Regions from separate parts of the Rossellomorea sp. FM04394 genome, predicted to be linked through region 1. Evidence: riboswitches for the same ligand, from Rfam matches in the RefSeq annotation. Region 1 holds a riboswitch; each other region holds the start of a gene.
The links. A riboswitch is a leader RNA that binds a small molecule or an ion and turns the genes downstream of it on or off. The one in region 1 is predicted to bind cobalamin.
Positions count from the first base shown of each region.

Region 2: linked by a shared signal. The riboswitch ahead of ACCB35_RS08000 (ribonucleoside-diphosphate reductase subunit alpha) and the one ahead of ACCB35_RS17555 (hypothetical protein) in region 1 are both predicted to bind cobalamin.
Region 3: linked by a shared signal. The riboswitch ahead of ACCB35_RS05915 (acyl-CoA thioesterase) and the one ahead of ACCB35_RS17555 (hypothetical protein) in region 1 are both predicted to bind cobalamin.
Region 4: linked by a shared signal. The riboswitch ahead of ACCB35_RS12265 (ABC transporter substrate-binding protein) and the one ahead of ACCB35_RS17555 (hypothetical protein) in region 1 are both predicted to bind cobalamin.

Region 1 is NZ_CP168654.1:3,490,863-3,494,001, reverse strand. It holds gene ACCB35_RS17570 (alpha/beta hydrolase family protein) at 1-669, shown strand, start outside; gene ACCB35_RS17565 (DUF2584 domain-containing protein) at 714-956, shown strand; gene ACCB35_RS17560 (hypothetical protein) at 996-1,328, opposite strand; cobalamin riboswitch at 1,460-1,647, shown strand; gene ACCB35_RS17555 (hypothetical protein) at 1,815-2,336, shown strand; gene ACCB35_RS17550 (ABC transporter substrate-binding protein) at 2,357-3,139, shown strand, end outside.
Region 2 is NZ_CP168654.1:1,587,846-1,590,984, reverse strand. It holds gene ACCB35_RS08000 (ribonucleoside-diphosphate reductase subunit alpha) at 1-1,635, opposite strand, end outside; cobalamin riboswitch at 1,783-1,964, opposite strand; gene ACCB35_RS07995 (SurA N-terminal domain-containing protein) at 2,606-3,139, shown strand, end outside.
Region 3 is NZ_CP168654.1:1,188,997-1,192,135, forward strand. It holds gene ACCB35_RS05900 (hypothetical protein) at 80-442, opposite strand; gene ACCB35_RS05905 (hypothetical protein) at 491-742, opposite strand; gene ACCB35_RS05910 (hypothetical protein) at 928-1,170, shown strand; gene ACCB35_RS05915 (acyl-CoA thioesterase) at 1,286-1,759, opposite strand; cobalamin riboswitch at 1,907-2,096, opposite strand; gene ACCB35_RS05920 (flotillin family protein) at 2,299-3,139, shown strand, end outside.
Region 4 is NZ_CP168654.1:2,451,187-2,454,325, forward strand. It holds gene ACCB35_RS12260 (FecCD family ABC transporter permease) at 1-294, opposite strand, end outside; gene ACCB35_RS12265 (ABC transporter substrate-binding protein) at 257-1,222, opposite strand; cobalamin riboswitch at 1,358-1,561, opposite strand; gene msrA (peptide-methionine (S)-S-oxide reductase MsrA) at 1,857-2,396, shown strand; gene ACCB35_RS12275 (hypothetical protein) at 2,476-2,628, shown strand; gene ACCB35_RS12280 (phytoene desaturase family protein) at 2,676-3,139, opposite strand, start outside.

The DNA.
Region 1 (3,139 bases):
GAACCTGTCGGGGGAGGAAAGTATGATGGTTTCCTCTATTTAAGAGGGGGGATCAAAGGCGTCGGAATGGTCCGGCCGGCGAGAATCGCTCAATTTGCTTCTCACGGTTTCATTGTTTTTGCCCCTTATTACAGAGGAAATCTCGGAGGAGAGGGAAATGAAGACTTTGCGGGAGATGATCGTGAAGACGCCATTTCCGGTGTTGAATTGCTCAAACACTATCACAGGGTGGTCCATAACCGGATCCATGTGTTTGGCTTTTCCCGTGGAGGGGTTATGGCGTTACTGACAGGCATCGTGCGCAGGGACATCACCTCTGTTGTTACATGGGGAGGCGTTTCGGATATGTTCTTGACATATGACGAACGGAAGGATCTCAGGAGGATGATGAAAAGAGTCATAGGGGGAAGTCCCAATAAAGTTCCGGAGAGATATGAATGGCGTACGCCCCTTTACGAATTAGAAAACCTTGAAGCTCCAGTATTGATCATTCACGGTGAAAAGGATCAGAACGTTTCTGTGGAGCATGCATATAGATTAGAAAAAAGGCTGAATGATCTGAATAAATCTGTGTCGTCCCAATACTTTAAAGAATTTACGCATTACTTCCCTCCTCGAAAGAACCAACAAATCGTCTCCATGCTATGTACATGGATGAAAAATCAATAGGCAGTGGTGTATGATTAAATAAAAAAGGATTGAGGTCAAGCGAAATGGGCATGGGCTTAGAATTAAACACGATGATCGTGACCAAGGGAAAAGAAGCGAGGAAAGAAGATAATCTGTTTGAACTGCTTAAAGACGGATACCGCCTTTACCCTATGCATATTCCGATAGAGGTAAGAAAAACGAAACACAGTGACCCCAGTGGTTACGGCAGCATAGAAAAGATGGAGTGGACGGATGAGAAAACGAAGATCCTGTATCGATTGATTTCCTTGAATTCCACGAACTAAATAAAGGATGGCTGTAAACATTCGCTTACAGCCATCCTTTTATTGTATTTCCTCATATAAAATATAGCGATTATCCTCTGTCTGGGCGATTAAATAGTGGCTGTGATCTTTCACGCTATAGATGGGTGTCCCTTTTTTTAATATATTTGCCGAAAAATCATTTTCGGGGTGATATTGACTATCAATCTTTTCTTTAATAGATCCAAGCTTTTCATCCAGGACCAGCTTCTTCTCCTCAGAGACCTTCACATATTCCTTCTTGTTCACCACCATCATATCCCCGTATCCACATAATTCATGGGATGCAGGTTCTTTGTCTCCGCATGCACTTAATAAGAATACGCATAATATCAAAACAATCAATCGCTTCATGTTTTTCCTCCTTAACATTTCTTCACATACTCAAAAGATATTCAAGCTTGTACGCCAACATGTTTGTTTTTTTGTGTAAAACTTCTTCATCTTTCACATGGAAAAGGTGGTATAATGTTCCTTAAGTGAATAAACCCACGCAGAAATTAGGTGCTGATCTATAGCATAAAGGGAATTCGGTGTGAGTCCGAAGCTGTTTCCGCAACTGTAAGTGCTGACGAAATAAGAAGAAAACCACTATTTGATCATTCAAATGGGAAGGTTCTTAGAGTAGGCTGACGCACGAGCCAGGATACCTGCCTATTTTCCATCGTATTATGCTCTTCGGAAGTTAAGGGTATGGTGCGGCTTTTTAGCATCTCTTTTTTTATATGGATGACAACTGCCGGCCAATATTCTTGGGTGGTTTTTTTGTGTTTATGTAAAACTCCCGGAAGATACGATAGGTGCTTCACAAACATCATTCAGAAAGGAGGAAACTTACATATGGCAAAGGATTTCCGCTACTTATGTTATCCCTATATGCGTGAATCTGTTTCGACCGTCGATTTCGAAATCCGTACCGATTCACTATCGACTAAAATCGGACTGGCATCATCATTGGCTGGGCACTTACCGGAAGTACGCGATGATTTACTGTATTTGGCTGAAATGGCGTACCACCTCAATGGTTCGGTGCGGGGAATGACAGCCATCAAAGAAGAGGACTTGAATAAATTGAGTCGAATGTACGATCGTTATGTTTTCGAAGTAGAGGAACGAATCCAAACCTTTGTCCTTCCACAAGGGTCGACAGCTGCATGTGTGCTTCATACCTGCCGCAGTGAAGCAAAAAAGTCAGTCCGTGCCTTACATAAAGTCAGTACTGAGATGAAAGTGGAGAACATTTTATTTAAATACGCTCATTTACTGGCAAATGTCCTGTTCGTAATGGCCGTGTATGTGAATAAATGTGAAGGGATTGAAGAAATTCCTTTTGAGAGTAAATCGTATATAGACAAAATTTAGAGAAGCGGGGAAGACGAAAGATGAAAAAGTCATGGTTAAATAGTTTACTACTATCGATCATCCTGGTTGTTTTCGCAGGATGCAGCAACGGGGAAGAAGCTACATCCCAAAAGGAAGTTAAGCCTGAAAATGAGCCTTATTCTGTTAAAGATGACAGGGGGGAAGATATAACCTTTGATGGCGTGCCCGAAACCGTTGTTTCGTTACAGCCAAGTAACACAGAGATTCTTTTTGCAATAGGAGTTGGGGATAAGGTAGTCGGGGCAACTGAATACGACAACTATCCTGAGGAAGCGAAAGAGATTAAAAGAGTATCGGATTCCATGACGGTCAATGCTGAAGAGGTCATTGCATTAAAACCTGATGCTGTCATTGCATATACCACTGGAGATGATGCCGGAGTGAAGCAGCTTGAGGAGGCGGGATTAAACGTATTCGTCATTCAATCTGCCCAAACCTTCGAAGATGTATATGGGGATATTGAACAGATTGCAGAAGTAATGGGGGTAGAGAAGAAGGGGAACGAATTGGTGGACGGTATCAAGGAACAGATTTCAGAAGTGAAAGAAAAAGTAAATACACTTAAGGAAAAAGAACAAGTATATTTTGAAATCAGTCCCTCTCCTGATATCTATACAGCAGGAGCAGAAACCTTTCAGCAGGAAATACTGGAAACGGCTGGGGTCGAGAATGTTTTTGTAGACCAAAAAGGCTGGGTGAAAGTAGGCGAAGAAGAAATCATTAAACGGAATCCTACTATGATTTTAACGACAGTGGGGTATGTCGACGAGCCGACAGCTGAA
Region 2 (3,139 bases), 1.9 Mb from region 1:
CAACCCTTTTAATGCAAGGAGGTGATGCCACCCAAAGGTTCCTAATCCAATCCCCCTATAGCGCCTGTTTGTCAATTGGGCTTGCAGGACTGGAAGTTTATTAATATCTATGACATTATCAAGTAATCTTACACCTATGGATACGACTCTTTCCAGTTCATCATCCATGATTGTTTTAGCTAAAGAAACAGATGCCAGATTACAGACGACGTAATCTCCGGGAGATTTATAGGTAATGATTTTCCCGTCCTTTATAACCTCTTCTTCCATGACTGTCGCACTCATATTTTGGGCGATTTCCGTACATAAATTACTACAGTAAATCATCCCTTTATGCCCATTGGCATTTAGCCGGTTAACTGAGTCACGGTAAAACATGTATGGTGTTCCTGTTTCGAGCTGGGAAATCAGGATCCGCTTAAAAATTTCAATTGCCGGGACGACTTCCCTTGAGAGATCGGGATATTCTACACACTCCCAATACTTATCCCTGAAAGAACCTCCTCCATCATGTTCATCATAATAATCTTCCAGTGAATACCCCATGACCACCCTTACTTCATGAGGATCAAATAAATACCATTCCCCTCTCTTCTCCACTTGCTCCATAAATAAATCAGGTAAGCTGACACCCGTGAAAAGGTCATGGGTACGCTGTCTTTCATCTCCATTATTTAATCGTGTATCAAGAAAAGGAAAAATGTCCTTATGCCATACATCTAAGTAAACAGCGATCGCTCCTTGACGCTGACCTAATTGATCAACGGATACGGCTGTGTTATTTAACTGCTTCATCCACGGAATGACACCTGAACTTACTCCCTTGAAACCTTTGATATTACTTCCCCGGCTTCGGACCTTCCCTAAATAGATACCAAGTCCTCCACCGTTTTTACTTAATGTGGAAACATCTGTATTGCTGTCGTAAATACTTCTTAAATCATCTGCCACCGTATCAATAAAACAGCTTGATAACTGACCATGACTTTTGCCGGCGTTGGCGAACGTAGGTGTTGCTACCGTCATATACAAATTGGAAAGTGCCCAATATGCTTCCTGAATGAGCGCCATCCGCTTATCACGGGGTTCGTTCATAAAGAGTGTCATGGCGATTATTAGAAATCGCTCCTGCGGTAATTCAAGGATTTCACCATCATGGGATTTAGTTAAATACCGCTCTGACAATGTCACGATCCCTATGTACGTAAACAGATGGTCTTTAGATGCGTCCATGATCCTCCCCAAAGAGTCAATTTCATCTTTGCTATAGGATTCCAATAGTTCGGTCGTAAATAGTTTTCTATCAGTCAATTCTTGAATTAATTCATAAAAGGAACTGTACAGCACGCTTTCTTCAACTCTCCTTGAATAAGCGACGGTACGATAGAGTTTCACTAAATATAATTCTGCAGCAACATACGTCCAATCAGGTTCATGTGCAGAAATTCGTTCGACTGCCGTGAGGATCATGAAATGGTATAGCTTTTCTTTGCTCGATTCAGATTGACCTTCTGCATACTTAAAAGTCTTTTCATCGAATTCTTTAAAAGGTAGGTGTGGAAAGCGACTGTGGAGTTTTGTAAGAATCGCTTTCGCTTCCATTTTGATCCTTTGATCCTGTGATACGATTGACATCATCATTCCTCCCAAATTTATACAGTGTGGGAAGGAGTCAAAAAAAGCCCATCCTTCTTAGCGGATGGGCTTTATGTACGATAGATATATGCATAGGCTAAACGGCCTATTCCAATCCTCGCTTTATCCTCCCAATTCCCGAAGAAGATAATACATGATAAACAAGGCAGGTCTCCTGACTCATGCTTCACCCTACTCTAAGGCCTTCCCATCGTATACGACAGTGGCAGTTCCTTATTTCGTCAGCACTTACAGTTGCGGGGACAGCTCCGGATTCACACCGGATTCCCTTTTAAGTCCATTCAGACACCCTATTCACAGGTCATTATCAATATATAGTTGAATTAATGAAATGGAACACAAAATGTTGTGTTCTGTTAAATCATAAACGATTAAAAATAATTTTACAAGTGAAACTATTTATTTTGTTTTGAAGCTAGAATCTTTTACTAGTATCACGCTATTACACTCGTAAAGTCAAGATATGTTATAAAGAAGGAAGGAAAAATCCTTCCTTTGAAATATGCTTATAATTATTATTTTCCATGAAAAGAATAGGAGAAGATTGAATAGTATGTTCAAAAGGACACTAGTCCCCCGACACCTTCATATATGTTAGTTGAGAAAATGATAAGCACTCTCTATAATTCAAATAGAAGGTTGTTTGACAGTATTCTTTGGTCCCCAATATTTTTTATAGGCTGTTTAAATGGAGGAAGATATCTCGATTTAAACAGCCTCTTTTTTTAGCAGCAGGGTTCTTACATTTTCATTTCTGCCCGGCAGTTGACAGTCGGATGTAACTGCATACATTATAGTGAAAGAGGGACCTATTAGTAATGCACTGTATTTCAACCTTATTACAATCTATACTTTTCGGCTTAAATACTTTCTTTTTACTGGCTTTTCATTTAAAATGCGCATTAAGTGATTTTTTGAAATCACACCTTACTTCTGAAAGGAGTCTATTATGAAAAAATTATTAACGGCTTTACTATTGACATTATTAACGATTGGACTAGCCGCTTGCGGTTCGAACGAGGAGAGCCAAAAACAAGCTAACGATAAAGCGAAAACAGAAGAAAAAAGCGATGGACAGGCTCAAGAAGAGCAAGCGAAGCAAATGGAAGAAATGCAGAAGAAAATGGATGAACAGAAGGTTGAAAAAGATAAGATCGTTGCCATTGTAAACGACGAAAAAATTAAAGGTGAAGATTTCAATAACGTATTGACTCAATCACAAATGCAGTATCAACAGATGGGACAAGACCCGACAAGTAAAGATGCAGCAAAGAAAATAAAAGAACAAACGATTGATAGTCTAGTTGGACAAACACTCCTTATGCAGCAGGCTGATGAAAAAGGCTACAAAGCATCTGAAGACGAAATCAATAAACAATTGGAAGAAGTTAAAAAGCAGTATGGTGATGAAAAGAAGTTTGAAGACGCAATGAAAAAAGCCGGATTTACGATGGATGAGTTAAAAACTCAAATCGCTGAAAAC
Region 3 (3,139 bases), 2.2 Mb from region 1:
TCTTCTCTGTATTCTATAGGTTACGAACAAGACGGAGGTCTGAAGGCAATAACATCCAAATCCAATAGAAGCTGAGCTTCTAAACTGATTTTTTCTCTTCCTCATTAAATTCCATCTGCACTTCTTTCACTAATTGGGGTGAATTCTGTATTATTTTTCCAATATATATGAAACCAGCAACCGTAATCCCGGTCATGATCCAGCTAAAGGCTTGTCGGATTATTATCCCTTTATCGAATGCTTCAACTCCGTACTCCAGAATAAGCCATGCTTTAACAATTGCCAGAATCCCACTTCTCAAGGCAAAACATAGAGTGATTAATTGAAAAATCCGATAGAGAGGCTTTTTATAATAGAGTCGCTTACAAAAGGAACGGTCGTATCCTTGAAGTTCTGCGAAGTCAAGTCCAAAGAAAAGGGAAATCGGTTTTCGGCACAACATGCTAATGAAGAAAAATAAGCTTAAAGCAGCGGCATAGTATACATTACTTCAAAGGAGTTGGAGGGAGGAACCAGCCAGAACGTCAATCAGAGTACCGACAATCAGCGTGACTAAAATGAACAAGCCAAACGTATTTACTTTCTTCATTTCGATAAAACGATAAACCGTATAGATGATTCCTGGAACAGAAAAGAGGAGCATAGCATAATAATCTCCAATGTAATCCCTCATGATATTCCATACGAAAAGGGGCAGGGCTACATACATCAACAAGTCAAGTAAGACAAAATTTTTTTTCAACCTTATCCCTCTTCCTATTATTTACTATTACTATTCATACGGATAATGATGGAAGAAGTTTCACAATATGTATTCCTTTTACTAAATTATGGGCTAATTCTTTATATAAAAGTGATATGATTATTAGTGGAGGTTAAATAAGAGTTTAGAAGGAGGAATCCCTTTTGGTACCGGTTATTTTCACAATGATCCTGCTTATCTCACTATGCTCCTCTATTTTTTATGTAGTGAAGAAAAGGAAAGCGGCAGGTATTACTGGTTTTAAGACAGCTTTACCATCCATATGTTTTTTCATGATTGCAATAATGAACCTGTTGGCTCATTGGCTGGGATTCAGGGGGATCATCAGTTGGTTTCTAACCATTGTATTCCTATTTGTTGGAGCCTACTTTACTAAATATATGGTGCCATATAGAACGGGGAATTAGGGAAAGAGGTGTACTTCCTAATAATCTTATTTAGTAGATTGGCATTCTTGAACACTCAGAGCATAGAAAACTCTGAGTGTTTTTGTAGTCTCGATCGTCAACAATCACGGGCTGTTTACAAAATAAGCGCACGATTTTTTCTATGCTCTTTTCGCAAAGGAGCCGTCTTGAAAAGCCGCACTTCTTCTTCCGTTTGTGGAATGACCTTTGGCACCGGCTTCGGTTTTCCATTTTCATCAACGGCCACCATCGTAAGGAATGATTCAGTCGTCAGGGTTTTGACACTCGTTACGAGATTCGTAGAGTAGACCTTTACATATACTTCCATGGATGTTCGACCTGTAGACGTAACGTAGGCTTCCAGACTTAACGCATCGCCGACCGTTGCAGACGACAAAAAATCCACGGAGTCAATCGATGCCGTGACGACGACTGAGCTGGAGTGCTTCATTGCTGATAGTGCCGCAATTTCATCAATATAGGAAAGGATCTTTCCTCCGAAAATCGTTTGCATATGATTGGTGTCTGGTGGCAATACCAATTTTGTTTGTATGGTTTTTGAACGCTCTACCGAATAAGCTTGTTCCATTTTCTCATCTCCCAGTTTAATTTCTGAAATAAAAAAAGCATCTTCCTTTGAAAAGAAGATGCGGCTATTCCAGGTAAACGTTCTGAGTACTATAATTCCTCTTGTGACGTCTCATTAGCGCAACACCCTCCTATCTCCCGTAGGAACTCTGTGTTCTTCTCAATTGGCAGGTCTCCTGGCTCAGCGTCAGCAATTTCATATTCCTTCCCATTTCGATGCGAAACAGTGGAACCATACGAAATCTCAGCTTTACAGTGGCGGGACCGCGTTGGACTTTCACCAACTTCCCTTTTAAGAAGATGACCTGATCATCTTCACCAATGAGCAATGTTTAAATTGTGAACGCTTTTATTTTATCACAGGAATGAGAAGGAAGGGCTTTATTTGGTGGGTATTAATGGATATAAATTAGAAAATTTACCTAAATATTGAAACTTTTCTACAACTATTCCGTAAATAATAGTGTAGCTAGCAATTTTATTAAATAATAAATCGGTTGTTCGACTGATTTATAGAAAAGTTTGAGAGGGGTTGTCAGAATGCTAGGATCGTTAAGTATTATCGGATTTTTCATGTTCCTTATTCCTGTTCTGGTTATTGCCGCTATTGCAGGGATCGCGTATTATTTCTGGATGAGGTTCCGCTATCGTACAGCGAGATCCAACCAGGCACTGATCATTACCGGACCGAAACTGGGGGATCCTGAAAAGGAAACGAATATTTTCACCGACCAGGAAGGGCGTTCCATGAAAATCATCAGGGGTGGTGGGTACAGGTTAAGACGTTTCCAAACATCCACACCTGTTAATCTAACAAGTTTCCAATTGAAATTATCGACACCGAGAGTGTACACAAATGGCGGAGTACCAATCGTTGCAGACGCAGTGGCCATGGTGAAGGTGGCCGACACATTAAACGGAATTGCGAACTACGCTGAGCAGTTCCTTGGTAAGGATCAAAAAGAAATTGAAGATGAAATCATCGAAGTGCTGGGAAGTAATCTTCGTGCGATTCTTTCGAAAATGACTGTTGAAGACATCAACAGCAACCGTGAGAAATTTAACGCTGACGTTTCGGAAATTGCCCAGAAGCAGCTGGATCTCATGGGCTTCAAAATTACGTCACTCGGGTTGACTGACATAAGGGATGCAGACGAAGAAAATGGCTACTTGAAAAATCTTGGTCGTCCACGTATCGCCGAGGTTCGCAAGCAAGCTGAAATTGCAGAAGCAAACACAGAGCGAGAAACCCGTATTCACCGTGCCCAAACCGATCAGGAAGCGAAAGAAGAAGAATACAAGCGTCAAATCACGATCGCCGAATCCAAAAAAGAAAAGGATATTAAAGACGCATCCTTCAAAGAAGAAACAGAGCGGGCAA
Region 4 (3,139 bases), 1.0 Mb from region 1:
AAGCCCTTGAAAAGAAGCTCCAGCGATAGCTAAGGAGCTTCCAACCAATAATGCCAATAATACTCTGGGCAATCTAATTGAATACACAATGTTTGTAAACATCGGATCCGTCTCTTCCGGTAGATGGTATCCAAACCATTTAGCTCCGACGATGAACAAAATGTCCTTTGGTGGGATTGAGATGGTTCCAATCGATATACCTGCGAGAAGAGCGAATAGTAAAAACGATACTGCCAATCCGTATGTTATCCATATTTTATTCTGTAAATAGCTCCGGATAGATCGACTTTGCAATTTCCTCTACTCCTTCAACCAGTCTTGGGCCAGTGCGTGTGACCAGGTCAGAATGAACGTCATGAACTTCTTCATTTTTCACAGCATTTACGTCTTTCCATCCTTCTCGGCCCATCACCTGTTTTTTAGGGTTTTCGCTGTAGTAACCGTATGTTGTAATGATAATGTCTGGATTTGAAGCGATGACTGCTTCTTGGTTTACTTGGACCCACCCCTCTTGGTCACTCATTACATTTTCGGCATTTACAAGTGATAGCATTTGATCGATGAATGTATTTTTACCAGTAGAATATATGTCAGGTGAAGGTGACACCTCTACATACACTTTTTTCTTCTCAGATACACCACTGACTTTTTCCTTAATGGATTCCAGATCAGCTTTCATCTCCGAAATGACGGATTCAGCTTCATCTTTCTTTCCGACCAATATGCCGATGTTTTCCATCGTGGTGTACACTTCCTCAAAGCTATTGGCATCACGTACGATATATACCTTTACCCCTGCACCTCGAAGCTGTTCTAGCCCCTCTTCTGCCGAAACAGCTGTGGACTCATGAGCGAGAACCAAATCCGGATTCAGGCTGATGATCTTCTCAACGTTAAATTCCATTCCACCTATTTTTTCTTTCGCCGCCGCTTCTTTTGGATAATTATCAAAATCTGAAACCCCCACAATTTCCTTATTCAACCCTAACTCGAATAAAATTTCTGTGTTGCTTGGAATCAACGAAACAATATGCTTAGGTTGCTCTTCCAGCGTGACTTTATTATTCAGGGCGTCGTTTACTGACAAAGGAAAAGCAGATTGTCCCTGACTGACTTCCCCGCTATTTTTTTTCTTTTCTACACTTTCACCATCAGTACCGCATGCTGAAAGGAGTCCAAGAGATAATAGTAGTGCAAGAATGATTTTGAATGTGTGTTTCATACGTTTTCCTCCTGTAAATGAACTTATTCCCAGACAAAAAAACATCTCCAGTGGGACTAGAGATGTTGTGTAAAATGCATAAAATGGCTTTCATACCGTCAGACATGCACATTACACCTTTCTATCCGCGTAGATTTGGTGCGAAAGACATTAGGCAGGTCTCCTGGCTCATGGTCATTGTTTGCTGCACCTTCCCATACCTATTGGTACAGTGGCATTCATACAGCTCACTTCCATTTACAGTGGCGGGACCGCGTTGGAATTACACCAACTTCCCTATTATGAAGCTAAAAAGTTTGTTAAAGAAACTTCCGCTTCACCTAATCTCGTATCATATGTAATTGTTCCGTTCACATGAATTATACACAAGTTATCATCGTTAGTGAATTGATTTTTACGAATTTGTTGAAATTTGCAGAATGATTGAATCTACCTGCGTAATGCAAGTTGATCGTGTGCCTATAGGAAGAGAGCTTCTGTTGATGTGAGTTATCAATTACGCACTTTTAGTAAACCATATAGGCAAATAGGCTTTGAAGCTAATTGATTGTGGCTTCCACCCTTTCATGATAAAATCTTTTTCAAGCTATCGCTTTACTACTTTAGAGCGGCATATGTATAGGAGGTTTTCGCAATGAATGAAAAGAAAGAAGTCGCTACTTTTGCCGGCGGTTGTTTTTGGTGTATGGTAAAACCTTTTGATGAACTACCGGGTATTATTGATGTCGTGTCAGGTTATTCAGGAGGGCATCTTGAGAACCCTACCTATAAGGATATCAAAGCCGGTAACAGTGGGCATTTTGAAGCTGTTCAAATCACCTTCGATCCTGCTCTCTTTCCCTATGAAAGATTATTAGAACTATACTGGCCTCAGATTGATCCGACTGATGACGGAGGACAATTCCATGATCGCGGTGACCAGTATCGCACAGCCATTTTCTATCACAACGAACAACAAAAACGTTTAGCAGAAAACACGAAGAAGGAAATAGAAGAAAGTGGCCGATTTAAAAAACCAATCGTCACACAGATCCTTCCTGCCTCAATCTTCTATCCGGCAGAAGAATATCATCAAAAGTTCTACAAAAAGAATCCCGATGAATATAAACAAGACCGGGCAAAATCTGGTCGTGACGAATTTATTGAGAGTCATTGGGAAAACCCAAAAGCTTAAGGACTTTAAAAAATTTATCATTCCTGGAGAATGAAAAAAACTCCTTTTGCCAAACTAATTGGCAGAAAGGAGTTTTTATATGAAGAAAAATGATCCCGTCAAAGACGATAAAGAGCAAGTCGTGGGATATGAAGGTCCAGGAAAACTGGTGAACTTTTTTGATCCCTATCCAGCTCAGGACGAGGCGAAAGTAAACAATTCGGATACGGTGGATAATCATAGTTCAGAATGAAAATATAAGGTGATGGTTATCATGCATCAAACCATCACCTTATATTTTTATCCAATAAAACGATTTACCTTCACTTGTTCATCCAAGATCAATTCCGCTGTAAGCTGTCCGGAAAGAGTGACCATTGGCACCCCTCCACCCGGATGGGTTGAACCTCCCACAAAATACATATTTGAGAGCACTCTGCTCTTATTCGGAACCTTGAAACCTCCATTAAGCTTTCGGTCCGTGACCGTACCATAGATAGATCCGCCATTAGCCCCGTAGAGACTTTTAAGGTCATTAGGAGTAAAAGTATATTCATATTCGATATGATCCCTTAAGTTCGTAACACCCATCTTCTCCAATTTATCCAGCACTTTGAAGCGATAGGATTCTTTATATTGGGTCCAATCTTCCCCCTCTTTTAATGGAGGCACGTGTGTTAACACAAACATGTTTTCTTTCCCTTCAGGAGCCTGGGTGGGATCCGATTTAGAAGAGATGCCGATGTAAATCGTCGGGTCGTCAG